3 regions of the Halomonas sp. YLGW01 genome follow, and region 2 is predicted to be linked to each of the others. Evidence: riboswitches for the same ligand, from Rfam matches in the RefSeq annotation. Region 2 holds a riboswitch; each other region holds the start of a gene.

Region 1 (9,668 bases), 890 kb from region 2:
GGCCACCGTGGGCAACACACTGGCCGTCGCCAGGGCGGCGAGCCCCTCCATTCCGAGTGGCGGTGCATGATCCTGCTTGGTCGAGGTGGCGAATACCGGGCCCAGGCCAAGGTAATCGAGCGGCTCGGGATCCAGAGTTGCAAGCTGAGTGCAGTTTTCGACCGACAGCCCCAGAATGGCTCGAGGGCCCAGGCACCGACGCGCCTCGGCCACGTCACCGTCTCCCTGGCCGATATGTAGGCCATCTGCCTTGGCGGCGAGGGCAACTTCCAGGCGGTCGTTGATGATCAAGGGGACACCAGTACCCTGAAGCGCTGTCATCAGTGTGCGGGCCTGGGCGGTGAGCTCGGTATCGGTGGCGGTCTTGTCACGCAGCTGAATCATCGTGACCCCGCCACGTACGGCGCCAAGCACGGTGTCGATGAGCCCTGCCTGGGCGCATAGCTCGGCATCGGTGACCAGGTAAAGGGACAAGTCGAATGCCTTCGATGGATGATGATTAGACATGTTCGATCTCCAGGTGACGCCCTGACAGTGCGCCGGCGTCGAGGCCATGCAAGGCGTCGAGAAAGGCCACCGAGAAACTGCCGGGTCCCTTGGCGTCCTTGCCGGCCCGTTCGCCGGCGGCGGCATAGCCGTCAAGGGCCGCGACGGTGGCGGCAAAGATGTCCTCGGCATCGGCGATGAAGGCTGCGACGACGCCGGTTAGCGAGCACCCCAGGGTCGTGACCTTGGGCATGAGTGGATGGCCTCCCTCGATCCTTGCCAGGCGCTGGCCGTCGGTCACGATATCCTGTTCCCCGGTGACGGCGACAACGGCGCCGGTCTGCCGCGCCAGCTGAAGGGCGGCGTCGAGCGCGCTATCGGCAGCGTCGGTGCTGTCGACGCCTCGTCCGCCCGAGCTCTGATTCACCAGCGCCATGATTTCCGAGGCATTGCCGCGGATCACTGTGGGGGACAGAGCGACCAGCTGACGGGCCGTCTGGCGGCGGTAAGTGGTGGCGCCGACCGCGACCGGGTCCAGCACCCAGGGCGTGCCGGTAGTCTGGGCGGCGCTGGCGGCCTCGATCATGGCATCGACCCAGTGCGGTGACAGGGTGCCGATGTTGATGGTCAAGGCCTGGGCGAGGCCGGCGAATTCACCGGCTTCCTCGCGCGCATGCACCATGGCTGGAGAGGCGCCGATCGCCAACAGGACGTTGGCCATGGAATTCATGGCGACGAAGTTGGTGATGTTGTGGATCAGCGGCGACGTTTCGCGCACGCGTGCTAGGTGAAGAGCAGGATTCACTGTGGTCATCATGGGCCTCCATCGCGGAGGCGACCGTGGGCAGAGGCTGGATGAGCCTGCCACACGACTCCCTCCGCCGGCATTATCCGGGTCAGGTTCGAAGGGTGCCTCTCAGCCGGCGAGCACCGGCGCCCCTGTCATCAAGAAAAGGTACTATCCCCGCCGACTGCCTGGCTGTAAAGCCCGCAGCGATTCAGCCGGAGGACGGCGCCAGGCCGGCGGCCTCGACCAGTGCCCGGGTGTAAGGGGTCTGAGGATCACCCAGCACCTGCTCGCTTAAGCCTTCCTCGAGCACCTCGCCGTCCTTCATCACCATCACCCGGTGAGCCATGGTGCGCACCACGGCCAGATCATGACTGATGAACAGGTAGCTCAGTCCGCGTCGTGCCTGCAGGTCACGCAGCAGTTCGACCAACTGCTTCTGTACGGTGCGATCCAGCGCCGAGGTGGGTTCGTCGAGCACCACCAGTTCCGGCTCGAGGATGATCGCCCGGGCCACGGCGATGCGCTGGCGCTGACCGCCGGAGAACTCATGCGGGTAGCGGGAGGCACAGTCGGCGGGCAGCCCGACCTCGAGCAGCGTCGCCTGAACGCGCCGCTCGACTTCGGCATCCTCGAGCTCGGGGTGATGAAAGCGCAGCCCCTCGCTGATGATCCTGGCCACCGGCAGGCGCGGTGAAAGCGAGCCATAGGGATCCTGGAAGACAATCTGAAAGCGTCGGCGTTGCTTGCGCAGGGCCGTGCCGCTGAGCGTGTCCAGGCGCGCTCCTGAGAAGTCGATCTCGCCATCGCTTGCGATCAGGCGCAGCAGCGCCATGGCGAGGGTGGTCTTGCCGGAACCGGACTCACCGACGATGCCGAGGGTCTCGCCGCGGCGCAGGGTCAGATCAAGTGGCTCCACGGCCACGAAGGGCGCCGGGGTCTTGGCGAAGAGGCGCTTGGAGCGCGAGAAGGCCACGCGCAAGCCCCGTGCGGCGAGCAGCACGGGCGGTGTGTCGAGTGGCAGTGGGCGGCCGCGAGGCTCGGCATCCAGCAGGGTGCGGGTATAACGACTCTGGGGATCACGGAAGACCCGCTCCACCGGACCGGTTTCCTGTTCGCGCCCCTGATAGAGCACGCAGACCCGATCGGCATGACGGCGTACCAGGTTCAGGTCATGGGTGATCAGCAGCATGCCCATGCCATGGCGCTCGCGAAGCTCCCTGAGCAGGGCGAGGATATCCTGCTGCACGGTGACATCCAGCGCCGTGGTGGGCTCATCGGCGATCAGGAGATCCGGTTCATTGGCGATCGCCATGGCAATCATGACGCGCTGGCGCTGGCCGCCGGACAGCTGATGGGGCCAGGCATCGAGCAGCTCATCGGGGCGCGGCAGCTTGACCTGGATAAGAAGATCGCGGGCTCGTGCGCGGGCGGCCTTGCCGCTGAGGCCCTGATGCAGGCGCAGGCTCTCGCCAATCTGTTTCTCGACGGTGTGCAGTGGGTTCAGCGAGGTCATGGGCTCCTGAAAGACGAAGCCGACCCGACTGCCCAGCAAGCCCTGCCAGTCTCGCCGCTTCAGCGTCGCCAGGTCCGTGTCACCGAGTCGGCGAGAACCGTTGACGCTTGCGTTGTCGGGCAGCAGGTTCATGGCCCCCAGGGCGCTGACTGACTTGCCGGAGCCGGATTCACCGACCAGGGCCACGGCCTCACCCGCGTGGACGGTGAGTGACAGCGCGTCGACGACCGTCTGGCCGTCGAAGCCGATGCTCAGGTCATCCAGGCGCAGCAGGGGGCGGGCGTGATGGGGGGGGATAGACATCGTCTCAGGCATCGTCCGTGCTCCTGATGGCGGCCGGGGTGGTCGCGGGCGTGGCGGTCGCCTTGGGGCTCGCCTGGATGTGGCGCGGGTCGAAGGCATCGCGAAGGCCTTCGCCGATGAATACCAGCAGCGAGAGCATCAGCGACAGGCTGACGAAGGCGGTGATGCCGAGCCAAGGTGCCTGCAGGTTGTTCTTGCCCTGCGCCACCAGCTCGCCCAGCGACGGCGATCCAGGCGGCAGACCGAAGCCAAGGAAGTCCAGTGCGGTCAGTGTGGTAATGGCGCCGGTGAACAGAAACGGAATGAACGTCAGGGTGGCGACCATGGCATTGGGCAGTACATGGCGCCACATGATCAGGTAGGAGGGCAGGCCCATGGCCTTGGCGGCGCGCACGTATTCGAGATTGCGGGCGCGCAGGAACTCGGCGCGCACCACATCGACGAGCCCCAGCCAGGAGAACAGTAGCATGATGCCGAGCAGCCACCACAAATTGGGCTCCACCAGGCTTGCCAGGATGATCAGCAGGAACAGCACCGGCAACCCTGACCAGATCTCGATCAGGCGTTGGCCTATCAGGTCGACCTTACCGCCGAAGTAGCCCTGCACGCCGCCGATGACCACCCCCATCGCCAGCGAGCCGATGGTCAGCACCAGCGCGAAGACCACCGATAGCCGGAAGCCATAGATCACCCGGGCCAGTACATCGCGCCCCTGGTCGTCGGTGCCCAGCCAGTGACGCCCATCCGGCGAGGAGGGAGCCGGCCGGCTCAGCTCCATGTCCAGGGTCTGGTAGGAATAGGGGATCGGCGGCCATAGCATCCAGCCGTCTGCCTCGATGGCCTCGCGCACATAGGGGTCCCGGTAGTCGGTGGCGGTGGGCAGAAAACCGCCGAATTCGGTTTCCGGGTAGTCGACCAGCAGCGGGACGTACCAGTCGCCCTGATAGCGCATGACCAGTGGCTTGTCGTTGGCGATCAACTCGGCACCGAGGCTCAGGATGAACATGCAAAGGAACAACCAAAGCGACAGCCGAGCGCGGCGGTTGCCGCTGAAGACGGCCAGGCGGCGGCGCGTGATCGGCGACAGTGACTGATGAAAGCGGGTGAAGAGCGTCATCAGGCCTCCCTGGTCGCGAAATCGATGCGCGGGTCGACCCACACGTAGGTCAGGTCGGAGATCAGTTTAAGGATCAGTCCGATCAGGGTGTACAGGTAGAGGGTGCCGAAGATCACCGGGTAGTCGCGTTGCATCACGGCCTCGAAGCCCAGCAGACCGAGGCCGTTCAGGGAGAAGATGACCTCGATCAACAGCGAGCCGGTGAAGAAGATGCCGATCAGCGCCGAGGGCAGCCCGGCGATGATGATCAGCATGGCGTTGCGAAAGACGTGGCCGTAGAGCACCTGGCGGTCGCTGGCGCCCTTGGCCCGCGCGGTAAGCACGTACTGCTTGTGAATCTCATCGAGAAAGCTGTTCTTGGTTAGCATGGTCAGGGTGGCGAAGCTGCCGATGGCGGAGGCCAGCACCGGCAATGAGATATGCCAGAAGTAGTCCTTGATCTTGCCCCAGGTCGAAAGCGTATCGAAGTCCGGTGAGGTCAGGCCACGCAGCGGAAAGACATCGAAGTAGCTGCCGCCGGCGAACAGCACGATCAGGAGGATCGCGAACAGGAAACCGGGAATCGCATAGCCGACGATCACCAGGCCCGAGGTCCAGACATCGAAGGGCGAGCCGTGGCGCAGGGCCTTGCGTACCCCCAGCGGAATCGAGATCAAGTAGACCAGCAGGGTCGTCCAGAGCCCCAATGAGATCGAGACCGGCAATCGTTCGATCATCAACTCGATGACCGGGCGGTCGCGGAAGAAACTCTCGCCGAAGTCGAAGGTGGCGTAATCGCCCAGCATGTCGAGGAAACGCTCATGCGCGGGCTTGTCGAAGCCGAACTGCTCCTCGAGCTGGGCGATGAAGCGCTCCTCGACGCCCCGCGAGCCGCGGGACTCACCTTGGATGCGATCGCCCCCTCCGCCCTCCAGGCGGGTGCTGGCCGAACTGTCCAGGCCCTGGAAGCGGGCCAGCATCTGGTCGATGGGGCCGCCGGGCGCGGCCTGAACGATCACGAAGTTGAGCAGCAGGATCCCCAGCAGGGTGGGAATCATCAGCAGCAGGCGGCGCAGGACGTAGGCGGCCACGGTGAGTCCTTATGAATGTGTCGGTAGTGCGTGGTACTTGCGTGGTTCAGGCGGCCCGGGCGCGTCGCAGGGGCCGCCATGGGCCATGGCTCTTCAGTTCTTCAGATATGTGGGTCAGCGGCTGCGTTGGCGCTTTCGAATCTCGATTGCCCGGTCCGGATCTACCCACCAGGCGGCCAGGTCCAGATTGTATTCCGGAAACGGCTGAGGATAGGCGAACATGTCCCACAGTGCGATCCGCGTCTTGTCGAGGTGCCACTGGGGCACCACATAGTGTCCATGGCGAAGGACCCTGTCCAGGGCTCGGGCGGCGGTATTCAGCGCCTCGCGGCTGTCGGCGCGAATCAGGGTCTCGACCAGGGAATCGATCACCGGGTTTTCCAGGCCGATGAGGTTGCGGCTCTGAGGCTTGTGGGCATAGGCGCTGGTCCAGAACTCGCGTTGCTCGTTACCGGGATTGTTCGATTGCGGGAAGCTGCCGACGATCATGTCGTAATCGAAGCTGCGCAGCCGGTTCAGGTACTGGTTGACGTCGACGATACGGATGTCGCCATCAACGCCGAGCCGGGCCAGGTTGCGCAGTAGCGGCTGGACGACCCGTTCGAACTGGGTGTCGTAGAGCAGGACCTCGAGGCGCAGCGGCTCGCCGGTCTCCACCTGCGTCATTACCCCGTCGCGCACCACATAGCCGGCCTCATTCAAGAGCTCCAGGGCCTTGGCCAGGCGCGGGCGGAGCTTCTCGGGTTCTTCGAGCGGCAGCGGGGTCTCGAAGACGGCCGCGGGCAGCTGGTCCCGGTGGGGCTCGAGGAGTGCCAGCTCGTCCACTGAGGGCAGGGCCGTGGCCGCCATCGGTGAATTCTCGAAGAAGCTTTCGGTGCGCTCGTAGGCGCCATAGAAGAGGTTGTCATTGAGCCAGGGAAAGTCGAAGGCCAGGTTGATGGCCTCGCGCACCTGTGGGTCCTGGAAGGTCTCGCGGCGCAGGTTCATCACATAGGCCTGCATACCGGAGGGCTGGCCGTCGGGAATGTTCAATTGCTTGACCAGGCCGTTTTCGGCGGCCGGGAAGTCATAGGCGGTGGCCCATTGGCGGGCGCTGGATTCGATCCGCATGTCCAGATTGCCGGCCTTGAAGGCTTCCAGGGCCACGGTCTGATCCCGATAGTAGTCATAGACCAGCTCGTCGATATTGTGGCGGCCCTGATTGACCGGCAGGTCCTTGCCCCAATAGTCCTCGACCCGCGCATAGACGATGCGTCGGCCTGGCTGCACCTCGCTGATGCGATAGGGCCCGGAGCCCAGCAGAGGGTCCAGCGTCGTGGCGGTGAAGTCGCGCTCTGCCCAGTAGTGCTCGGGCAGGATCGGCAGCTGACCGATGATCAGCGGCAGCTCCCGGGAGTTGTTCGGGGCGAACTCGAAGCGGACGGTGTCGTCATCCAGCGCCCGGACCTCGGTGACGTCCGCGTAGTAGGCCGCATAGAAGGGCTGTCCCTGTTCGGTCAGGGTCTCGAAGCTGAACACCACGTCGCTGGCCTCGACCGGCTCACCGTCGTGGAAGCGGGCCTCGGGGCGCAGGTCGAACTCGATCCAGCGTCGCTCCGGGTCCAGTCGCATGCCCTCTGCCAAGAGGCCATAACTCGAAAAGGTCTCGTCGGGGTTGCCCTGGAGCAGGGTGTCGTAGATCTGGCTCAGGTCGGCGGCGGCGGTGCCACGCACGATGAAGGGGTTGGTGGAATCGAAACTGCCGCCGATCGCCGCCCGCAGCAGGCTTCCGCCCTTGGGGGCGGCGGGATTGACGTAGGGGAAGTGGCTAAAGTCTTCCGGCAGAGCAGGCTCACCATAGAGCGCCAGGCCATGCACTGTGGCGACCGGAGAGGACGCCTGGGCAAAAGCGGGCAAGAGCAGGGCGACGGCGGCGAGCCATGGGCCCATCGAGCGACCGCTGCTCGAGTGGGCGCGGAGAGGCAGAGAGGCAGTGATCATCGGTGACGTCCTTGAATCCGGTCAGGCGGCTACGGGTCTGGTGACCCGAGCCCAGCGGATAAGGTGTCAGCCCATGCGTGACTTGTAAACTCTGCCGACCGCTGACGCCGGGGAAAGGTCGTAAATTCGCCTCGGGCGCCCTAGCCGTTGGAGGCGAGGATGGTCTGGTCGGGGATGTAGAGCGTCTGACCGGCGCGAATCATGTCGCCGCTGAGGCCATTTCGCTGGCGAAGGGATGCCAGGCTGACGTTGTGCTGGTCGGCGATGACCGAGAGGTTGTCGCCACTGCGCACCACGTAGCGCACGGCTCCGGTAGAGACATTATCCAGGTTGGCCAGCAGGGTGTCCTTGGCATCGGCCGGCACCACCAGTTCCGGGGTGTAGGCCGGGTCCGCGAAGCCATCCAGGTGGCCGGGATTGAGTGCCGCGAGTCGACGCGGGCTGACGTCCGCCATCTCGGCCAGGCGCTCGAGGCTCAGGGGGACATCGACCTCCACTGCGGCGACGGCAGGGGTGTTGTCGATGGTCGGTAGCGACAGCGCATAGCGCTCGGGATCATTGATGATCGCCGAGATCGCCAGCAGCTTGGGGACATAGTCCATGGTCTCGCCCGGCAGGCGCAGGTGCCAGTAATCGGTGGGTTCGCCGCGGCTCGCGGCGGCGCGGCGTGCCCTGTTGACGGTGCCGGCACCGGCGTTATAGGCCGCCAGCGACAGCTCCATGTCGCCCTCGTACCACTGATCGGCCTGTCCCTCGAGGTAGTCGAGCGCCGCCTCGGTGGCGGCGACCACGTCGAGGCGGCCGTCATAACCCCGAGTGCGAGTCAGCCCCAGGGCATCACCGGTGCGCGGCATGAACTGCCATAGCCCGGAGGCGCCGCGATGGCTGCGCGCCCGGGTATCGAAGGCGCTTTCGATGAAGGGCAGCAGGGCGATCTCGCCGGGCAGGCCTCGTGCTTCGACACGACTGGTAATCCAGTGCATCCAGGGGCGTGAGCGCTCGATGATATCGGCAATGCTCTCGGGGTGCGCCTGATAATGGTCGATCCACTCCTGAACGCGGGGATGATCGATCTCGTCCTGCCAGGCGAAGCGCTGGCGCAGGATGTCCCAGAATCCTTGAGGCTCCAGGACCAGCGCATCCCAGAAGTGCATTGCCGGCTGCTCATTGGCCTTGAGGGTTGTCGGGCGGTCGTCGTCGGTGCGCGGGCTCTGGCCAGGATGATAGGTGCTGGCCTTGGCGGCTACGGCGGCCAGGGTCAGGCTGCTAATGATAAGGGTGCCGGCCAGGCCAATGGCCCGGCGACGTGCGGTGATGTAGGTTGACATAGAGCTAGGCGTCCTCGTGGGCGCAGTGGTGAAGCGTCCAGGGGCTGATGGGTCGGGGCCGGGATGCGTCAGAACGCATCCTTCCAGGCGCGAAGGGTGGCGAAGGTGGCGAGCGGCGTGTCGGCATCGCCCTGGGTGGCAGCGGCCCGCTGAACGCCGGGCTGGTCGCTGCGCAGGAACGGGTTGATCTGCAGCTCGCGGGCCATGTTGCTGGGCAGCGTCGGGCGCTCCAGCTCTCGCGCCCGCTGGCAGTCACGCTGGTAGGCATCCAGCAGGGCATTGTCGGGATCGGCTGCCTTGGCGAAACGCAGGTTGGCTAGGGTGTATTCGTGAGCGGCGAACACCAGCGTGTCGCCGGGCAAGGCGGACAGGCGCGACAGCGAGGCATGCATCTGCTCGGCGGTGCCCTCGAACATGCGACCGCAGCCGCCGGAGAATAGGGTGTCGCCGCACAACAGCAGGGGAGGGACGCCGGCGGCAAAGAAGGCGATGTGATCCAAGGTGTGGCCGGGAACCGCCATCACCTCGAAGCGACGCCCCATCACCAGGCATTCGTCCCCATCACTAAGCCGCTCGTCGATGCCGTCGATGCGCGGGTTATCCGGGCCGATGACGCGAGGACGGTAGCGCTGGATCAGCTCGGGCAGGCCGCCGGTATGGTCCGGATGATGATGGGTGATCAGGATGGTGGCGAGGGTCAGGCCCTCGCGCTCCAGGGTTTCGATTACCGGCGCCGCATCGCCCGGGTCGACAACGGCTACCTTGTCGCTGGTGTCCTGGCGAAGGAGCCAAATGTAGTTGTCGTTGAAGGCCGGGATCGGTGTCACGCTCAGCATGGAATAGGTCCTCGAATATGGCTGCATCAATTCAGGCGGCTCGTGCTGCTATGTTGTGCTCAGCAGTTGCGAACAGGGAGCCTGACGCGCATGGTGAGGGCGAGGGTCGCCATCTTGCATGAGCCGGCCAGGGATCAGCGCTGTTCGTCATCATCCTGATTGCGCCATGACGGTACCGTCATGGCGTATCTGCCATAATTCCTGACAAGACTACTCGAGAGCGATGCCTGTTAACGGTGTCAACG
Region 2 (9,668 bases):
ATCGCCCTTGGCGTGGGCGCCCACCGCCTCGAACACCGAGACGATATCGGTGTGGTTCTCGCCGGGCAGGATGGTGCCGCCGTAGACGAAGACGCTGGGGCGATCGAGCCGCGCCAGACCGATCAGGCAGCCGGGCATGTTCTTGTCGCAGCCGCCGATCGCCACCAGGCCGTCGAAGCCCTCGCAACCGGCCACGGTCTCGATGGAATCGGCGATCACCTCCCGCGACACCAGGGAGTACTTCATGCCCTCGGTGCCGTTGGCGATGCCGTCGGAGATGGTGATGGTGTTGAAGATCACGCCCTTGCCGCCGGCACCGTCGGCCCCGGCCCGGGCTTCGTCGGCGAGGCCATCGATATGGCTGTTGCAGGGCGTGACCTGGCTCCAGGTCGAGGCGATGCCCACCTGGGGCTTGGCGAAGTCCGCGTCGGTGAAGCCCACCGCACGCAGCATGGCGCGACTGGCGGACTTGCCGAGACCATCAACCACCGGGGCGGAATGACGCCGGCGCGGATCCTTGGGGGTATCGGACATGGAGCCTCCTATCAGCGGATTGATCGTCAATCTCCTGATAGTGGGCGCCATGTCATGGCCTTGCAAACCCTCTGGCGCCTCCTAGCCAGTGCGGGTGGCCAACGCCGGGCGCAGGGAAGCGACGAAAAGGCTGACCAGCGTCGAGGCGAGCAAGGCGCCGAGGAAGGGCGCAAGCGTCGGCACTCCGCCGGGGAAGCTCGCCGCCATCAGCCCCGCCATGAAGCTGCCCTGAGCCAGCCAGCCGGGCAGCACGGCACCCAAAAGGCCCGCCAGGCCGCCGGCTACCGCGGCGGCGGTGGTCATGCGCGGCCACAGGCCGAGCAGCACCGGCACCACCGCCGAGGCACAGAGCAGATCGGCGATCAGGAACAGCCGCAGCACCGAAAGATTCTGCAGCGCCAGCGCCACCACCGGCACCATCAGCGCCACCGTCAGCCAGCGGGCCATGGGCAGGCCCAGGCCCGTCCGGCCGCTTTCGCTGCCATCGCCCACCGCCAGCGAAGCGATGGCGTTCTGCAGGGTATCGACGCTCGAGGCCACCAGGGTCACCGCCAGCACCAGGCCGAGCAGCTTGAGGCCGGCGGGCGCGTCGATCAGCAGCGCGAAGAATGGCATCGGCGGCTCGCCAAGTGCGATCCCGGACATGGCGGCGAGGATGCCCAGGCCCCCGACCACCGCGACCACCGCCACGGTCACCAGGCCGCCGAGAAGCGCCCCGCGCCCCAGAGCCTGGCCGCTCTTCGCCGCCCAGACCCGCTGCCAGTAGCCCTGATGGAAGAGATTCGCCGCGGTGACCGCGATCACCAGGGTCGCCGCCACGGAGAGCGCACTGCCAGTCGGAATGCCCGGCATCTCGGCCGTTTCCGGCAAGGCCGGCAGCCGCGACAGGCCCAGCCAGCCGACCACCGCCAGCAAGGCGATCAGGAGCCCCGCCTGCCAGCGGTCGGTGGCGAGACTCGCCCGCAGCCCGCCGAGCGCCGTGTAGAGCAGCGTGGTAACGGCCACGCCGATCACCACCAGCGCCGGCGACACCTCGGAGAGCAGCGCGGTGATGCCGCCGATGGCGGTCAGCTCCGCGGCCAGGAAGCAGGCCATGTAGAGGATCGAGATCAGTGACACATAACGGCGCACGCCGGTCCCGTAGCGGCGCTCGGCGAACTCGCCGATGCTGCGCCCCTCGGGCAGGTAGCGGCGGATCGCCGGACCACAGGCGGCCAGCACCACGAAGGGCAGCGCCGCGCCCAGCGCATAGCCTGCCAGCGCGATAGGCCCCACGAAGGCACCCACTTCCGGCGGCGCGAAGAGAATCCACGCCCCCATGCCGGAGGCCAGGAAGGATAGCCCTAAGGTCGAGGCGGTCTGGGAGTTGCGGGCGGTGACATAGTCATCAAGAACATCGTCCTCGAGAACATCTTCATCAAGCGCCCCGTTAGTACGCCGGGCGCGCAGGCCAAGCCAGGTGAACAGCACAAGCGCCGCGCCCAGCGCGGCAAACGTCGGGTAAGGCATGTCGCACTTCCTCCGCCGGTATGATCCGGATCAGGTTCCAGGGTCAGCACACGGTGCACTCTCAGTCCCGGCTCGGCCGTGTCTCTGGTGACGGCGCGGCCGGGGACTCCCCTGGCGACAGTGAATGAATTGTGGGTATGACGAGGGGATTATCTCGTGTTGAAGCGGCGGCGTCATCCCGCCCGGGCCAGTCATCTCTCCCGCTCAGGTAATGGCCTATCCGGCCGATAACCTTGACGATGCCCGGAAGACCCGACACCAACAACCACCTGCAGGGACTCAGGATGCTATATACCGCCGCGAAGGAGCACGCCGAAGGGCGCCTGCACCAGATCTTTGCCATGCCCTACAAGGCCTTCGACAACGATGTGCCCGAGCGCAACCTCCATCTGCGCGTGGCGCTCGAAGCCCTGCTGGGGAAACCGCTACGCGAGGGGCGCCTGACCCTGCAGGTGATCTACGGCTGGGAGAATGGCAGCTTTGCGCCGGCGGACCTGCATCACAGCGACCATGCGCTGGGTTCGGCAGATGACATCACCCGCCTTCTGGTCCGCTACAAGGATACCCAGGAAACGCCAGCGCCCCGCCCGGATGCTGCCGCCACCCTGCTGTCCGAGCCGCTGGAGAAGGCGATTGCCGATGCCGAACGCACCGGCCAGACCATCGACAATGAGACGCGCCGCATTCCCGCCCGCTGGCCCACGTTTCCTCAGGGCTTGAGCCTCTACACCTTCTTCAAGGTCTATCATCGCCTGACCTATGGCGAGGACGAGTCCTACCGCTCGATTCGCTGCCTGACCGCCGCGGGCCAGCGCGAGATCCATGAGTTCCACCTGGAAGAAGGTGAATTCGCCGTGGTCACCCCGCAGCAGGATGCTCCGGCTGGCGAGGTGAAGCTGGTGCTGCATGTCGGTCAGGTCGAGCCGGTGATGGCGCTGCTGGACAAGTGCGCGATCGCGGCGTAAGTGAGGCGTCTACTCGAACTCCACCACCTGGCGCACGGCCTGACCGGCGGCGAGCTGCTCGAAGCCGTCGTTGATCTCGTCGAGAGTCAGCACCCGGGAGAGCAGCCGGTCGACGGGTAGCCTGCCTTGCTGGAAGAGGGCGACGTAGCGGCCGACGTCGCGCACCGGCACGCAACTGCCCACGTAGCTGCCGCGAAGGGTGCGTTCCTCGGCCACCAGGCTGACCTGCTGGATGGCCACCTTACGCTCGGGGTGGGCGAGGCCGCCGGTAACGGTCAGGCCACCGCGACGAGTGATCCGGTAGGCGAACTCCAGTGCCTTCTCGGAGCCCGCCATCTCGATGGCGCAGTCCACGCCGCCCTGGGTCGCCTCGCGCACCTGCTCGGCACAATCTGCGGCGGCGCTGTTGAATGTTTGCGTCGCGCCCAGTTCCGCGGCCAGCGCCAGCTTGTCGTCATCCAGGTCGATGGCGATCACCTCGCTGGCCCCCGCCACCAGGGCGCCGAGCACGCTGTTGAGCCCCACCCCGCCGAGGCCGATCACCGCTACCGTCTGGCCGGCGCGGATGCCCGCCGAGTTGATGGCGGCGCCCACGCCGGTAAGCACCGCGCAGCCGAACAGGGCGGCATGACGAAACGGCAGCCGCGGGTCGATCCTGACCAGGGAGTCCCGGGAGACCACCGCATGATCGGCGAAGGCGGAAACCCCGAGGTGATGATTCACCGGCGTGCCGTCGGCGCGATGCAGGCGATGACCGCCGCCGACCAGGGTGCCGGCGTTGTTGGCCTGGGCGCCCGGCTCGCAGAGGGCCGGCCGCCCCTCGGCACAGGGCGCGCAGTGTCCGCAGCTGGGCACGAAGACGGCCACCACATGATCGCCTTCCTTCAGGTCGGTGACGCCCCGGCCCACCGCCTTGACCACCCCGGCCGCCTCGTGGCCGAGCGCCATCGGCACCGGGCGCGGCCGGTTGCCATCGATCACCGAGAGATCCGAGTGGCACAGGCCGGCGGCCTTGATCTGCACCAGTACCTCGTTATCGCCAGGCGGCGAGAGCTCGAGTTCCTCGATCTCCAGCGGTCGGGTCTCGTGATAGGGGCGAGCACGCCCGATCTCCTGCAGCACGGCGGCATTGATCTTCATGTCGTGGATCCTTGTTGTTTTTCGTGAGGGCTCGAGAAAGCGCAAAGGCTCCACGGTAGGCCAGCGCGTTCACCAGCGGCAATTGGACTTAGGTCAGCGCCACGGTGCCGGTCTCGGCTCATGCGACGTCCCGACGCAAGCGGCCCCGCCTGCTATCAGACGGGGCCGCTCGAAACCACGGCTGACGGATGCTCAACCCAGCGAGATGGTGCTGTTGATGCCGCCGGAGACGTTCTCGGGCTCGAACCAGCGGGCGGTCACGGTCTTGGTCTGAGTCCAGAAGGCGATCGCCTGCTTGCCGTTGGGGCCGAGATCGCCAAGCTTCGAGGCCCGGGAGCCGGTGAAGCTGAAGTAGGCGACCGGCACCGGGATCGGCACGTTGATGCCGACCTGGCCGACGTCGATGTCACTCTCGTAACGCCGTGCCACCCAGCCGGAATTGGTGAAGATCGAGGTGCCGTTGCCGTTGGGGTTGGCGTTGACGAAGGCGATGGCCTCATCGAGGGTCTCGACGCCCACCACGCACAGCACCGGCCCGAAGACCTCCTCGCGGTAGATGGTCATCTCGGCGGTCACGTCGCTGAACACCGTGGGGCCGACGAAGTTGCCGTTCGGGTAGCCCTCGACCTTGAGGCTACGGCCGTCCAGCGCCAGGGTTGCGCCTTCCCGGGCCCCGGCCTCGATCAGCCCCTCGACGCGTTCCTTGGCCGCGGGCGATACCAGCGGGCCGAGATCGGCGTCGCGCTGGGTGCCGGGACCGACCTTCATGTTGCGGGCACCCTCGACGATGTCGTCGAGCCAGGCCCGCGCCTCGCCCACCAGCACCACCACCGAGTTGGCCATGCAGCGCTGGCCGGCGGCGCCGAAGGCCGAGCCCAGCAGGTTGTTGATGGCCTGGCTGCGGTTGGCGTCGGGCATCACCACGCAATGGTTCTTGGCGCCCATCATCGACTGCACCCGCTTGCCGGCCTCGGAGCCGCGGCGGTAGAGATGCGTGCCCACATGGGTCGAGCCGATGAACGACAGCGCCTTGATGTCCGGGTGATCGCAGATCTGATTGGCGACATCCGGGCCGCCGTGCACCACGTTGAGCACCCCGGCCGGCACCCCGGCCTGGTGGGCCAATTCGACCAGGCGCATGGTCGAGGACGGGTCCTGCTCCGAGGGCTTGAGGACAAAGGTGTTACCGGTGGCGATGGCCAGCGGGAACATGAAGCAGGGCAGCATGATCGGGAAGTTGAAGGCGGTGATGCCCGCCCCCACGCCGAGGGGCTGATTGAGGGTATAGACGTCCACCTCGTTGGCGGCATTCTCGGCAAGCTCGCCGAGCTGCAGGCTGGGGATCGAGCAGGCATGCTCGACCACTTCCAGGCCGCGGCCCACCTCCCCCTCGGCATCCGGCAGGGTCTTGCCGTGTTCCTCGGTGATCAGAGCGGCGAGCTCGCCGGTATGCTCGCGGATCAGCGCCTGGAAGGCGAGCATGATGCGCATGCGCTTGGCCAGCGGCACCTTGCGCCAGGTCTTGAAGGCCGCCTGGGCGCTGGCCACGGCGCGGTCGACCTCCTCGCGGGTGCAGAACGGCACCCGGGCGACCACTTCCTGGGTCGCCGGGTTGAGCACATCGCGCCATTCCCCGCTCTGGGAAGGCACCGGCTGACCGTCGATATAAAGGGTAATCTCACGCACTGACATGATGGCGGCTCCTGGGCAGGCCTCGGTCCATGGCGACACGACGCCACGCGGGACAGCCTCTTGTGATTGTTGGTGAACCGGCAGGCTACATCGTTTCAAGCCATGGCGATCCAGGCTTCGACTTTCTGTGCATATCGACACGGCCAAGATGCACGAAGCGGCTAGCTCGAGTGTAGGCAGTGGATGAATTGACACACAACGGCCAGCGCAGCACATTGCTTGTGCAAAAACACACAAACCCCATCATTCTCGAAAGGCCCACGGGAGGCCCCTTGCGATGCTCGACTGGCAGGACATTCAGGTCTTTCTCGAGGTCGCCCGCAGCGAGCGGCTGACCGATGCCGCACGGCGCCTGGGGCTCGATCACTCGACGCTTTCACGGCGCACCCGGCGCTTCGAGCAGAAGCTCAACACCCAGCTCTTCGAACGCAGCACCCACGGCTACCGGCTCACCGAGGCGGGCCATCGCCTGCAGGCCCATGCCGAGGAGATGGCCCGCCACGCCGCCGAAGCCGCCGAGGGCCTGAGTGATCAGGACCGACAGCTCAGCGGCCAGGTGCGCCTGGGCGTCACCGAGGGCTTCGGGACCTGGGTGATCGCGCCCCTGCTTTCCGCCTTCGGCGAGCGTCATCCGGCGCTGACGCTGGACCTGCTGGCCCTGCCGCGGGTGGTCAACCTGAGTCGCCACGAGGCCGACCTGGCGATCACCGTGGAGCGCCCGAGCAGCGCGGGCCTGGTGATCTCGCGGCTGTGCGACTACCGGCTGCGACTCTATGGTAGCCGCGACTACCTGGCCCGCCATGGCCGGCCGGCCACGCGGCGTGACCTCGGCCGGCATCGGCTGATCGGCTATATCGATGACCTGATCTTCAGCGACCAGCTCAACTACCTCGACCCCCTTCTCGCGCCCTCCCGGGAGCCTCAGTTCAGCATCCGCAGTACCAGCGTCACCACCCAGTACAGCGCGACCGTGCAGGGGGCAGGGCTCGCGGTGCTGCCCTGCTTCATGGCCGAGCAGCATCCGGCGCTGGAGGCGGTGCTGACAGACGACGTCGACCTCACCCGCCAGTTCTGGATCACCGCCCGCCAGGAGCAGCGGCGCCTGTCGCGGGTCCGGCTGACCTGGGATTACCTGCGCGAGACCATTGAGGCCAACCGGGCCTTCCTGATGGGCGAGCCTGGCGAGAGCCTCGCTTGCCCACCCGCCCGGCCCGAACGCTGAGGCGGACGACCTCTCCTGCATGCACGATCGTCGATGAAAATTAGCTATCGGCTTCTTGAGTAAAGAAAAATTGAAGCCCTGAGGCCCGGCACTAAGCTGACAAGGAAGACAACAGCATGAAAAGCGCCCCTCCAGCCGGCTGAATCGCAATCAAATCGATTGGCACGCAACGCAAGAGGACGGGGATTGGGGGTCAGCCCCATCAACACGACGACGAGTGGAGAACAAAGCGATGGGCAACGGACAACAGGGCAACACCGCCGGCAAGTGCCCGGTCATGCACGGGTCCAACACGCGAATGAGCGGCCGGGGCTCCATGAACAAGGACTGGTGGCCTAACCAGCTGAACCTGGGCATCCTTCATCAACACAGCCCCAAGGCTGACCCGATGGGCGAGGATTTCGACTACGCCGAGGCCTTCAAGACACTCGACCTCGCCGCGGTCAAGCAGGACCTGACCACCCTGATGACCGATTCCAAGGAGTGGTGGCCGGCCGACTACGGGCACTATGGGCCCTTCTTCATCCGCATGGCCTGGCACAGCGCGGGCACCTACCGCACCGCCGACGGCCGCGGCGGCGCCTCCACCGGCAACCAGCGTTTCGCACCGATCAACAGCTGGCCGGACAACGGCAACCTGGACAAGGCCCGCCGCCTGCTGTGGCCCATCAAGCAGAAGTACGGCAACAAGCTGTCCTGGGCGGATCTCTACATCCTGACCGGCAACGTCGCGCTCGAATCCATGGGCTTCAAGACCTTCGGCTTCGGCGGCGGGCGAGCAGACATCTGGGCGCCGGAAGAAGACATCTATTGGGGGGCAGAAAAGGAGTGGCTGGCCACCAGTGACAAGCCCAACAGCCGCTACTCCGGCGATCGCGAACTCGAGAACCCGCTGGCGGCCGTGCAGATGGGCCTGATCTACGTGAACCCGGAAGGGCCCGACGGCGACCCGGACCCTCTCGCCTCGGCCAAGGACATTCGCGAGACCTTCGCCCGCATGGCGATGAACGACTACGAGACGGTGGCCCTGACCGCCGGCGGTCACACCTTCGGCAAGACCCACGGCGCGGGCGATCCCGACCTGGTCGGGGCCGAACCCGAAGCCGCGCCCATCGAGGCCCAGGGCTTCGGCTGGAAGAATCGTCATGGCAGCGGCAAGGGCCGCGACACCACCACCAGTGGCCTGGAAGGCGCCTGGGGACCGACCCCGACGAAGTGGGACATGAGCTACTTCGACATGCTGTTCGGCTACGAGTGGGAGCTGACCAAGAGCCCGGCGGGTGCCCAGCAGTGGCAGCCGAAGGGGCTCACCGAGAGCGACATGGCCCCCGACCCGGAAGACGGCAGCAAACGCGTGCCGATCATGATGTCCACCGCCGACATGGCCATGCGCGAAGACCCCGATTACCGCAAGATCTCCGAGCACTTCCATAAGAACCCGGAAGAGTTCGCCGATGCCTTCGCCCGCGCCTGGTTCAAGCTGACCCACCGCGACATGGGCCCGAAGGTGCGCTACCTCGGCCCGGAAGTGCCGGCGGAAGAGCTGATCTGGCAGGACCCGGTGCCGGCCGGCAAGACCGGCTATAACGTGGATTCGGTCAAGCACAAGATCGCCGCCAGTGGCCTCGCCATCGGCGAGCTGGTCGCCACCGCCTGGGACAGCGCGCGCACCTTCCGCGGCTCTGACCTGCGCGGTGGGGCCAACGGCGCCCGCATCCGTCTCGCCCCGCAGAAGGACTGGGCCGCCAACGAGCCCGCGCGCCTTGGCAAGGTGCTCAAGGTGCTGGAAGGCATCGCCGCCGACAGCGAGGCCAGCCTCGCCGACGTGATCGTGCTGGCCGGCAATGTCGGCATCGAGCAGGCCGCCAAGGCCGCCGGCGTCGATATCATCGTGCCCTTCTCCCCCGGCCGCGGTGACGCGACCGACGCGCAGACCGATGCCGAGTCCTTCGAGCCGCTCGAGCCGGAGGCCGACGGCTTCCGCAACTATCGTCGCGCCAGGTTCACGGTCTCCGACGAAGAGATGCTGGTCGACCGCGCCCAACTGCTGGGTCTCAGCGCTCCGGAGATGACCGTGCTGATCGGCGGCCTGCGGGTGCTGGGCACCAACCACGGCGACACCAGCCACGGTGTCTTCACCGACAAGCCCGGTACCCTGACCAACGACTTCTTCGTCAACCTGGTCGATCTGGAGACCGAGTGGACGCCGACCGCGGCGGATGAAGACGTCTACGAGGGCCGGGACCGCAAGACCGGGCAGGTGAAGTGGACCGGCACCCGGGTCGACCTGATATTCGGGTCCAACTCACAGCTGCGTGCCCTCGCCGAAGCCTACGCCCAGGACGATGCCCAGCAGAAGTTCGTGAAGGACTTCGTGGCGGCCTGGACCAAGGTGATGAACGCCGACCGTTTCGACCTGGCCTGAGATGGCCTGAGATGGCCTGATCCGGCCCCCTCGGGCGCTGCCACCCGGCGGCGCCCGCAGGGTGCTTCACTGATCGCGACGACGGATAACCGCCGCACGGTTCACCGGCACGGTTTACAGAATAGTGTCCGGCACCGTTCTACCTCAGTACGAATCGAAAAAAGCCGCGCAGGCTTAGAGC
Region 3 (9,668 bases), 1.6 Mb from region 2:
GCGTCGTTGGCATCGGCCACCGAGCCCGGGCGCAGGCCGTCGCCCAGCGAGAAGGCCACGTCATACTGCTTGCAGATCTCGCAGATCTCCTCGAAGTGGGTATAGAGAAAGCTCTCCTGATGGTGGTAGAGGCACCACTTGGCCATGATCGACCCGCCCCGGGAGACGATGCCGGTGACGCGCTTGGCCGTCAGCGGCACATAGCGCAAGAGCACCCCGGCATGGATGGTGAAGTAGTCCACCCCCTGTTCGGCCTGCTCGATCAGGGTGTCGCGGAACACCTCCCAGGTCAGGTCCTCGGCCACCCCGTTGACCTTCTCCAGTGCCTGGTAGATGGGCACGGTGCCGATCGGCACCGGGGCGTTGCGGATGATCCACTCCCGGGTCTCGTGGATGTTCTGACCGGTGGACAGGTCCATGATGGTATCCGAGCCCCAGCGGATGCCCCAGGTCATCTTGTCGACCTCGTCCTCGATCGAAGAGGTCACCGCCGAGTTGCCCAGGTTGCCGTTGATCTTCACCAGGAAATTGCGGCCGATGATCATCGGCTCGGCTTCCGGATGGTTGATGTTGCTCGGGATGATGGCCCGGCCGGCGGCCACCTCGTCACGCACGAACTCCGGCGTGATCTCCTCGGGAAGCTGCGCGCCGAAGCCCTGGCCAGCGTGCTGATGGCCTAGGATGCGTTCGACCTCCGCCGTCCCCAGTGCTTGCCTACGCTGATTTTCCCGGATGGCGATGAACTCCATCTCCGGCGTGATGATGCCCTGGCGGGCATAGTGGAGCTGGGTGACGTTCCTGCCGGCCTTGGCACGGCGCGGGGTACGGGTCAGGTCGAACCGCAGTGGGGCGAGCATGGGATCATTGGCGCGGCGGCGGCCGTACTCGGAGCTGGGACCCTCGAGCCACTCGGTGTCGTTGCGCTCATCGATCCAGGCCTCGCGCAGGGCGTTCAGGCCGCGGCGCAGGTCGATCTCGGCATCCGGGTCGGTGTAGGGCCCGGAGGTGTCGTACACCAGCAGCGGCGGGTTGGTCTCGACGCCGTCGGAGGTGGTGGTCGGCGACAGGGAAATTTCGCGAAAGGGCACGCGGATGTCCGGGCGTGACCCCTCGACATAGACCTTGCGCGAGCCGGGCAGGGGCGCGATGGCGGCCGCATCGACGCGGGCCTGTTCGTTGAGGAAGTGCTGGGTGTTGCTCATGCGATGTGTTCTCCCGAAAGCATCAGGGAGGACAAGCGAAGGAGAGACAGGGGCTGGCGGCGAGTCGGACTCATGAGAAGGCGGCCTGCCTGTCGCTTGATCCCTACGCTGGTACCCTCCCGAAGGAATTAACCAGATCAGGTTCAACGGAATCCGTCCTGCCACGCGTGAGGCGTGTTGGGCGATCTCAGCCGGTATCACCGGCACCCCGTCAAGCGAGTGATGGGAGCCGTGGCTCCCGGTGGAGGTCTTCAATAGCTGTTCGGCACCACCCGACCGAACGGCCTGTTGCTACGAGCCCTTCTTCAGCAGGCCCCTTGGCGGAGCAAATGGCAGCGGGCTCATGGCAGTGGGATCAGTCGCGGCGATCCAGCCCCATCTGCCAGAAATCGATCTCGAGCCGCGTGGCCTCAGTGAACACGCGGCTCAGCTCCTGGAAGCGTCGCGGGCTGACCTCCGCGAGGCGCGCATCGAGCCAGGCGCGCTCGTCGTGCATCGCGGCCTGGAAGTCGTCACTTTCGTACATGGCGATCCAGGCATCATAAGGATTGGCCTCGCCGCGCACCGTGAAGGCCTGGGTGTTCAGCCAGTTGGCGATCTCGCCGTAGCCGATCAGGCATGGGGCCAGCGCCACATGCAGGTCGAGCAGGTCGCCGCGGTGGCCGGTCTCGAGCACGTAGCGGGTGTAGGCCAGGGTGGCGCGGGCCTCGGGCAGCCGGGCCAGGTCGTCTTCGCTGATGCCCCATTCGCGGCAGAACCCGATGTGCAGGTCGAGCTCCACGTCGAGGATGGTTTTCAGACCGTCGAAGGCCTGACGCAGCTCGGCCAGGGTACGGCTCTTGTAGGCCGCCAGGGCATAGGCCCGGGAGAAGTGGACCAGGAACAGGTAGTCCTGCTGCAGGTAGTGACGGAAGGCACCTTCGTCGAGGCGGCCGGCGCCGAGGGCGCGCACGAAATCGTGTTCCAGGTAGGCGCGCCAGTCCTGGTGGCAGGCGTCGGTCAGGTCACTGAAGCGATAGCCCATCTTGCCTCCGTTGCGGTCTGGATTCGGGGCACGGGCGGCATAGGGAAGGGCAGGCATGACCGGGCAGGAATGAGCACACGGCTCTTCGGTCACCGCTTGATTCCTACGCCGGTACGAGCCGGATCAGGTTCAACGGGATCCACCCTGTGGCGTGCTGGGCACGGCGCTGGGTGGTCTCAGCCGGCATCACCGGCACCCCGTCAAGCGAGTGACGCCAGTCTAGCAGCTTGTCGCGCCCTTGCCAGTCCGGGTTATGCTGGTGCTCGGCCTTCCCTTTCAAGACGAGGATGTCACGGATGATGTCACCCCCTTCTCCAACGCCCGCCATGACCATGCTGGTGGCCGGCGACCCCGACCAGCTCACCGGCAGTTATGTCTACGATGCCCGTATCGCCGAGGCGCTGCGCGAACGTGGCTGGGAGGTCGCGGTCGAGGGGCTGGCCGGGCGATTCCCGATGCCCGATCAGCAGGCGACCGAGAGCCTCGAGGCTGCCCTGACGCACCGGCCGGACGGCGCCCGGGTGGTGCTCGATGCCATGGTCATGGCCGGCCTGCCGGAGGTGGTGGCTCGCCATGCCGACCGACTCGAGCTCACCGCCCTGATGCATCACCCGCTCGCCGACGAGACCAGCCTGAGCGCCAGTCAGCGGGAAGGCTTTCGCGAAAGCGAGACCCGAGCGCTGGCGGCGATGCATCGGGTAATCGCGACCAGCGCCTTCACGGCCGGGCGGCTGGCCGATTTCGCCGTGCCCGCCTCGCGCATTCACGTGGTCGAGCCGGGCGTGGCACCGGCCCCCTTGGCTGAAAGGGTCACCCGCCATGAGGACGAATGCGAGCCGGCACGGCTCTTGTGCGTGGCGAGCCTCACCCCGCGAAAGGGCCACGAGGTGCTGATCGAGGCGCTCGCCGAGCTGTCCGGTCTCAACTGGCAGTGCGATTGCATCGGGGGGCTGGATCTCGATCCGGCGCATGCCAGCCACATCGAGGCGATGATCGAGGCGCGAGGGCTCGGCGAATGGATGCATCTGCTGGGAACCCGGTCGCCCGAGGCCCTCGCGTCCTACTACGCCGAGGCGGATCTCTTCGTGTTGCCCTCCTGGTACGAGGGCTATGGGATGGTAGTGACCGAGGCGCTGGCCCATGGGCTGCCGGTGATCACCACCACCGGCGGAGCCTTGCGTCACACCCTGCCCGAGGGCGCGGGTCTGGCCGTGGAGCCGGGGGACGCCAAGGGCCTGGCCGCGGCGCTGCGCCGCTGGCTCGAGGACGGCGAGCTGCGGGCGCGGCTTCGCGAGGGGGCCGCTGTGGCGAGGGGCCAGCAGCAGGATTGGTCAACTGCCGCGGCGGCCTTCGCAAAGGCGCTCGGTGAGCCGAGCTAAGGCACCGTTTGGCGTGAGGGCTCGGAGTCAGTAGATACGCGCGCGCCGGAAGTTCGGGTCGCCGGCGGCTTCCTCCGGCGTCTTGCGATAGCGCTTGTATTCCCACTGGTACTGGGCCGGGTCGAGGGCGATGGCGGCCTCGACACTGGCGTTCACGCCGCCGGCCGAGGTGGTCTCGTCGGCCTCATAGACCCGGGCGTCGGCGGCCAGGAAGTGAAGGGCGAAGCCGCGCCCGGGGAGCCGTCTGGCCACTCCCGTGACCACCCGCGCCTGGGTGCGGGCTACCAGCTTCGGCAGCAGGGTGGCGGTATAGGCGGGGCGCCCGTAGAAGGGCGCGAAGACGCCACTGCCCCAGTCGGGCTCCTGGTCCGGCAGGATACCGACGGCCTCGCAGCGCTTGAGCGCCTTGAGCAGTGCCGCCACGCCGCGGGGGGTGGTCGGCACCAGCTCGGCGCCGCGGCGCTCGCGGCCATGGCGAATCACCGGGTCCAGCGGGGCGATCTTGGGCGGCTCATACATGGCGGTGAAGGGGAAGTGCCCCGAGAGCCAGAAGTTCAGCACCTCCCAGTTGCCGAAGTGGGGCGCCAGCACGATGACGCCGCGTCCCTCGGCCCGGGCCTCGTCGAGCAGTTCACGGCCATGGACCTCGACGATCGAGGCCTCGACCCGTTCGGGGTCGCCCATCCAGGCAAAGCCCAGTTCGAGCATGGTGGCGGTGGAGTGCGTCAGGCTCTCGCGAGCCAGGTGGCGGCGCTCGGCCTCGCTGGTGGTCGGGTAGACCACCGACAGGTTGGCCTCGGTGATCCGGCGCTCGCGCTGGCTGAAGCGGTGCACCAGCGGGCCTGCGAGTCGTGACAATCGCCATAGGATGTCAAGGCCTCGCCCGGCCAGGGCCCGCCACAGGGTGGTGATGGCGGTGGCCTGGAGGCGGTCGCGGCGGGAGATCTCGTCACTCATCGCGGATCAGACCAGCCAGGTGGTGACGTTGCTCGGCGCGCGCTGCTCCTGCAGGCCCTTGAAGCCCTTCACGCAGCGGATGATCATCCATACCGCCAGGGCGATCAGCAGCGGCACGCCGATCACCACCAGGGCCAGGGCGGTGGCAATGATGCCGTAGAGCAGGCCGATCCAGAAGGTGCGGATCTGGTAGCGGTAGTGCGCCTCGAGCCAGTCCGGCCCCTTGCCACGGTAGACGTAGGCGATCACCACGCCGATCAGCGGCGTGAAGCCGATCACCATGCCGGCCAGGAAGAGGCCATAGACCACCATGGCCATGGTGGTGTCTGTTCCTCGAGGCGCGGGGGGCGTCTCGGATGGTGTCTGGGGCGGTGTCTCGGGTGCGGGGGTCTGGGGCATGACATCGTCCTTGAGCGAAACGGTCAGGGGTGAATCAGGGTGAAAAAGCGAGCCTTGGCAACATGATACCCGCCAAGGCCAGCGTTGCCATCATCGCCGCGGGCGGTTGATCTCCAGCAGGTTGCCTTCCGGGTCACGCAGGTAGAGCGAGTCCACCGGGCCCTTGCCGCCTTCGCGTGCCACCGGACCCAGCTCCACCGGGACGGAAAGGGCGGCCAGGTGGCGCTCGACCTCATCGAGCGGCAGGCGGCTTGAGAAGGACAGTTCCATGCCACCGATGGCGGGGGCCGCCGCCCTGGGCGTGGCCGGGCTATCGGGGTGTTGCAGGCGCAGGGTCAGGGTGCCCAGATGCAGGTCGGCGTGGCCGGCGTCCTGCTCCTTGGCGTCCATGCCCAGCACCCGGCTGTAGAAGTCCACCGCGCGGGGCAGGTCATCGACGTAGATCACCAGATGATCCAGAGCTGACAGCATGGGGTTCCTCCTTGGGCCGCCGGAACGAACAGGGTAGGCTTGGCGGCGAAAATTTCCATGAGCATACGACGATGACCCAGCCCCTGTCCTGCCCGCTGTGCGACGCCCCCGATGCGGAGCCCTACCACCGGGATGCGCGTCGCGACTATCTGCAGTGCCGGGTCTGTGCGCTGGTCTTCGTGCCGCCTCATCAGCACCTGGACGCCGACGCCGAGCGTGCCGTCTACGACCAGCACCAGAACTCCCCCGAGGACGCCGGCTACCGGCGCTTCCTGTCTCGGCTACAGGCGCCTCTGCTCGCGCGGCTGGCGCCCGGCGCCGAGGGGCTGGATGTCGGCAGTGGCCCGGGACCGACCCTCTCGGTGATGTTCGAGGAGGCGGGGCATCCGATGGCGATCTATGACCCCTACTTCGCTCCCGACCCGACGCCGCTGTCACGCACCTATGACTTCATCACCGCCACCGAGGTCGTCGAGCACATGGCCGCACCCGGCGCCGAAATCACCCGTCTGGCCGGCCTGCTGCGCCCCGGGGGCTGGCTGGGACTGATGACCAAGCGCGTCACCAGCCGCGACGCCTTCGCGAGCTGGCACTACATTCTCGACCCTACCCATGTGTGCTTCTTCAGCGAAGCGAGCTTTCACTGGCTGGCCAAGCGACTCGACATGGACGTGGTCTTTCCCGGGCGCGATGTCGTTCTGCTCAGGCGTTCCTCTCAGTCGCACAGCTAAGCGTGTGGCTAAGGTGTCGTGATCGTGCATGAACGGGGCGTAAATAGCGCTTGGCGATGGGACGGGGCGAGCGTATATTCGCCGCGCGATTGCCCGCATTGCGTCGGCGGCGGGTGGCTTCTAGCCTGCGGGTGAGGTGGCAGGACGTTTCCTGCCTGCAGGATGGATATCGCGCCCCATCCGCCCGGAGTGGCGGTGTTCCCTCTCGTAGATGCGAGGCATGCTTCATGTCCCGGCAATTGTTGTCCATGGCTCTGGCGCCCCTGCTAGGGCTGTTCATCCTCTGCATCGGCAATGGCTTCCTGGCCACCCTGATCACCCTGCGCCTGGATGCGGCGGGAGAGTCTGCCGTGGTGATCGGCTGGGTGTCGTCGGCCTATTTCATCGGCCTGGCGCTGGGGGCGCTGTTCAACGATCGCCTGCTGCTGCGCATCGGCCATATCCGCGCCTATGGCTGCTTCGCCTCGTTGGTGGCGGTTACCGTGCTGCTGCAGGGCCTGTGGCTCGATCCGGTCGGCTGGTTCGTGCTGCGCCTGATCGGTGGCTGGGCCACCGTGGGCGTCTATCTGGTCATCGAGAGCTGGCTGCTGGCCGGTGCCGACACCAAGGTGCGGGGGCGCCTGCTGGCCATGTACATGATCGCCCTTTACGCCGCCGGGGTACTCGGCCAGCTGCTGCTCGGGGCGACCAATGCCATGAGCGATGCGGCGCCCTTCATGGTGGTCGGCATGCTGGCCTCGCTGTCGGTGCTGCCGATGGCGATGATTCCGCGGGTCTCGCCGCTGATCGAGCAGGCCGAGCCCCTGTCGCCGCTGCGCCTGGTCACCCTGACGCCCACCGGGGTGATGGGCTGCTTCGGCTCGGGGCTGGTGGTGGCGGCGGTCTATAGCCTGCTGCCGCTTTACCTGCAGCGCAGCGGCCTGGGGGTCGCTCAGGTCGGCCAGATGATGGCGGTGGTGGTGCTCGGGGCCATGCTGCTGCAGTACCCGATCGGACGCTGGTCGGACAAGCACGATCGCCAGCTGGTGCTGATCATCATCGGCGCCTGTACGGCGGGGCTGTCGATGGCGCTGCTGCTGGTGCCGGGCGACCCGTGGCTGGTGGCCGGGCTCTTGTTCCTGCTCGGCGGCGGGGTCTTCTCGCTGTACCCGGTCGCAGTCAGTCATGCCGCCGACCGGGCCCCGGCCGGCGCCCTGGTGCGCATGAGCCAGGGCCTTCTGCTGATCAATGCCCTGGGGTCCACGGTCAGCCCGCCGCTGATCACCCCGGTGATGGCGGCGCTCGGCGATGGTGGCCTGTTCTGGTCGATGGGCGCCATGGGGCTGGGGCTGGTCGGCTTCTTCGTCTGGCGTCGCAGCGTGCGCCCGGCGCCGCTGCCGATGGCACCCTTCGTGGCCACCCAGACCCAGACCCTGGCGGGGGCGGAGCTGGGGGTCACCGACGCGCTGGTCCAGGGGGCCGTCGAGCACGAGTACCTCGAGGATCTATCCGCAGCGGTGCCTGACGTGCCCGTCGCCGAGCCTATCGTCGGCCCGCCGCCGGCCGATGAGGCACATATCGCCTACTACGACGATGCAGGCCCGCAGGGTGAGCTCCAACGCGAGCCTCAAGACGTCTCTCATGAAGAGACAAGTGACACGCCCGACGACGCCGAGCAGGCTCGGCACGGGGCCGCGGCGATCGCGCGGTGACGCAAGCGTCAGTCGCTGCGGCTTTCGCCTAATGGCTCGGGCCGCGGCCGCCCACCTACTATCGCGGAGAACCTTTCTCCAAAGAGATGCCCGCGATGACGCCCTATCACGCTCCGTTGCGCGACACCCGCTTCGTGCTCGAGGAACTCCTCGAGCACGCCTCCCTCGCCCTGCCGGGCTTCGAGGACACCAGCCCCGAGCTGCTCGACGCCGTGCTGGAAGAGGCCGCCCGGCTGGCGGCTGAGGTCTGGGCGCCGCTCAATCTCTCCGGCGACCGCCAGGGCTGTCGCCGCCAGCCGGATGGGAGCGTGACGGTGCCCGACGGCTTCATCGAGGCCTATCAGGCCTATGCCGAGGGTGGCTGGAACGGCATCGTCGTGGCCGAGGCCGAGGGCGGCCAGGGCCTGCCCGAGGTGGCAGCGAGTGCCGTCCAGGAAATGCTGCACGGCGCCAACATGGCGCTTGGCCTGTGTCCGATGCTCACCGCCGGCGCCATCGAGGCGCTTTCGCATCACGGTAGCGATGACCTCAAGGCCCGCTTTCTGCCCAAGCTGATCGACGGCAGCTGGACCGGCACCATGAACCTCACCGAGCCCCAGGCCGGCTCGGACCTATCCCGGGTGCGCACCCGGGCCATCCCCTGCGCCGAAAACGAGGGCGAGCACTATCGCCTGCACGGCCAGAAGATCTACATCACCTGGGGCGAGCACGAGGCCGCCGAGAACATCCTCCATCTGGTGCTGGCGCGCACCCCGGACGCGCCTGAGGGCAACAAGGGCATCTCGCTGTTCCTGGTGCCCAAGTTCCTGGTCGAGGAGGATGGCACCCTGGGCGCACGCAACGACGTCATCTGCGCCTCGATCGAGCACAAGCTCGGCATCCACGGCTCGCCCACCTGTACCCTGATCTTCGGCGAAGGCGAGGGCGCCATCGGCTATCGGGTCGGAGAGCTTGGGCGCGGGCTCAACCACATGTTCACGATGATGAACGAGGCCCGCCACAAGGTCGGCATCCAAGGCATCGGCGTCGCCGAACGGGCCACCCAGCAGGCCCTGGCCTACGCCGCTGAGCGCCGCCAGGGCCGTGCGCCCGGGGTTCGTGGCGGCGAGTCGACCGCTATCATCGATCACTTCGACGTGCGCCGCATGCTGCGCTCGATGCGGGCGCGCACCGATGCCCTGCGCGCCCTGGCGCTCTATTGTGCGGCGCAGATGGACCGCGCCCGTCATCATGGCGACGCCGCGACCCGCGAGGCCGCTCAGTCGCGGGTGGACCTGCTGATTCCGGTGGTCAAGGCGTTCTCCACCGACCAGGCCGTGGATATCGCCTCGCTGGGCATTCAGGTGCATGGTGGCATGGGCTACGTGGAGGAAACCGGTGCCGCCCAGCTGTGGCGCGACGCCCGCATCGCCCCCATCTACGAGGGCACCAACGGCATCCAGGCCCTGGACCTCGCTGGGCGCAAGCTGGCCCGGGACGATGGCGCCGCCCTCGACGCCCTGATCGACGAGGTCGTGGCCACCGCCGCGCGCCTCGCCGATACCCCCGAACTGACCGCCCAGGGGGTTGCCCTGAGGGGGGGGGCCATGGACCTGAGGGCCGCCAAGGCAGTGGTGCTCGCGGCTGGCCGGGATGCCGACCAGGGGACGGATGCCGTCCAGGCCTATGCCACCCCCTTCCTGCAGCTGGCCGGCCATGTGCTGTGTGCCTGGCAGATGGGGCAGGCCGCGTTGGTGGCTCAGGACGCCCTCGCCGCAGGCACCGACGATTGGGCCTTCTATCGTGACAAGTTGGTAAGTGCCGACTTCGCCCTG

The links. Region 2 has a riboswitch for thiamine pyrophosphate ahead of IEJ03_RS03180 (sodium:solute symporter). Riboswitches for the same ligand answer to the same signal wherever they lie in the genome.
Region 1: linked by a shared signal. The riboswitch ahead of thiM (hydroxyethylthiazole kinase) and the one ahead of IEJ03_RS03180 (sodium:solute symporter) in region 2 are both predicted to bind thiamine pyrophosphate.
Region 3: linked by a shared signal. The riboswitch ahead of tenA (thiaminase II) and the one ahead of IEJ03_RS03180 (sodium:solute symporter) in region 2 are both predicted to bind thiamine pyrophosphate.

Annotation. Positions count from the first base shown of each region.
Region 1 covers NZ_CP062005.1:1,557,939-1,567,606, forward strand. Annotated here, with positions in the region: gene thiE (thiamine phosphate synthase) at 1-507, opposite strand, end outside; gene thiM (hydroxyethylthiazole kinase) at 500-1,303, opposite strand; TPP riboswitch at 1,343-1,437, opposite strand; gene IEJ03_RS07220 (dipeptide ABC transporter ATP-binding protein) at 1,485-3,092, opposite strand; gene IEJ03_RS07225 (ABC transporter permease) at 3,097-4,209, opposite strand; gene IEJ03_RS07230 (microcin C ABC transporter permease YejB) at 4,209-5,279, opposite strand; gene IEJ03_RS07235 (extracellular solute-binding protein) at 5,394-7,208, opposite strand; gene IEJ03_RS07240 (transglycosylase SLT domain-containing protein) at 7,400-8,587, opposite strand; gene gloB (hydroxyacylglutathione hydrolase) at 8,656-9,423, opposite strand.
Region 2 covers NZ_CP062005.1:672,232-681,899, reverse strand. Annotated here, with positions in the region: gene ilvD (dihydroxy-acid dehydratase) at 1-534, opposite strand, end outside; gene IEJ03_RS03180 (sodium:solute symporter) at 616-2,043, opposite strand; TPP riboswitch at 2,033-2,166, opposite strand; gene IEJ03_RS03175 (hypothetical protein) at 2,283-3,008, shown strand; gene IEJ03_RS03170 (zinc-dependent alcohol dehydrogenase family protein) at 3,018-4,148, opposite strand; gene IEJ03_RS03165 (CoA-acylating methylmalonate-semialdehyde dehydrogenase) at 4,341-5,840, opposite strand; gene IEJ03_RS03160 (LysR family transcriptional regulator) at 6,118-7,062, shown strand; gene katG (catalase/peroxidase HPI) at 7,295-9,487, shown strand.
Region 3 covers NZ_CP062005.1:2,554,793-2,564,460, reverse strand. Annotated here, with positions in the region: gene thiC (phosphomethylpyrimidine synthase ThiC) at 1-1,202, opposite strand, end outside; TPP riboswitch at 1,286-1,423, opposite strand; gene tenA (thiaminase II) at 1,558-2,226, opposite strand; TPP riboswitch at 2,310-2,436, opposite strand; gene IEJ03_RS11775 (glycosyltransferase family 4 protein) at 2,523-3,605, shown strand; gene IEJ03_RS11770 (lysophospholipid acyltransferase family protein) at 3,633-4,562, opposite strand; gene IEJ03_RS11765 (DUF4870 domain-containing protein) at 4,569-4,961, opposite strand; gene IEJ03_RS11760 (VOC family protein) at 5,052-5,432, opposite strand; gene IEJ03_RS11755 (class I SAM-dependent methyltransferase) at 5,504-6,163, shown strand; gene IEJ03_RS11750 (MFS transporter) at 6,391-7,854, shown strand; gene IEJ03_RS11745 (acyl-CoA dehydrogenase family protein) at 7,950-9,668, shown strand, end outside.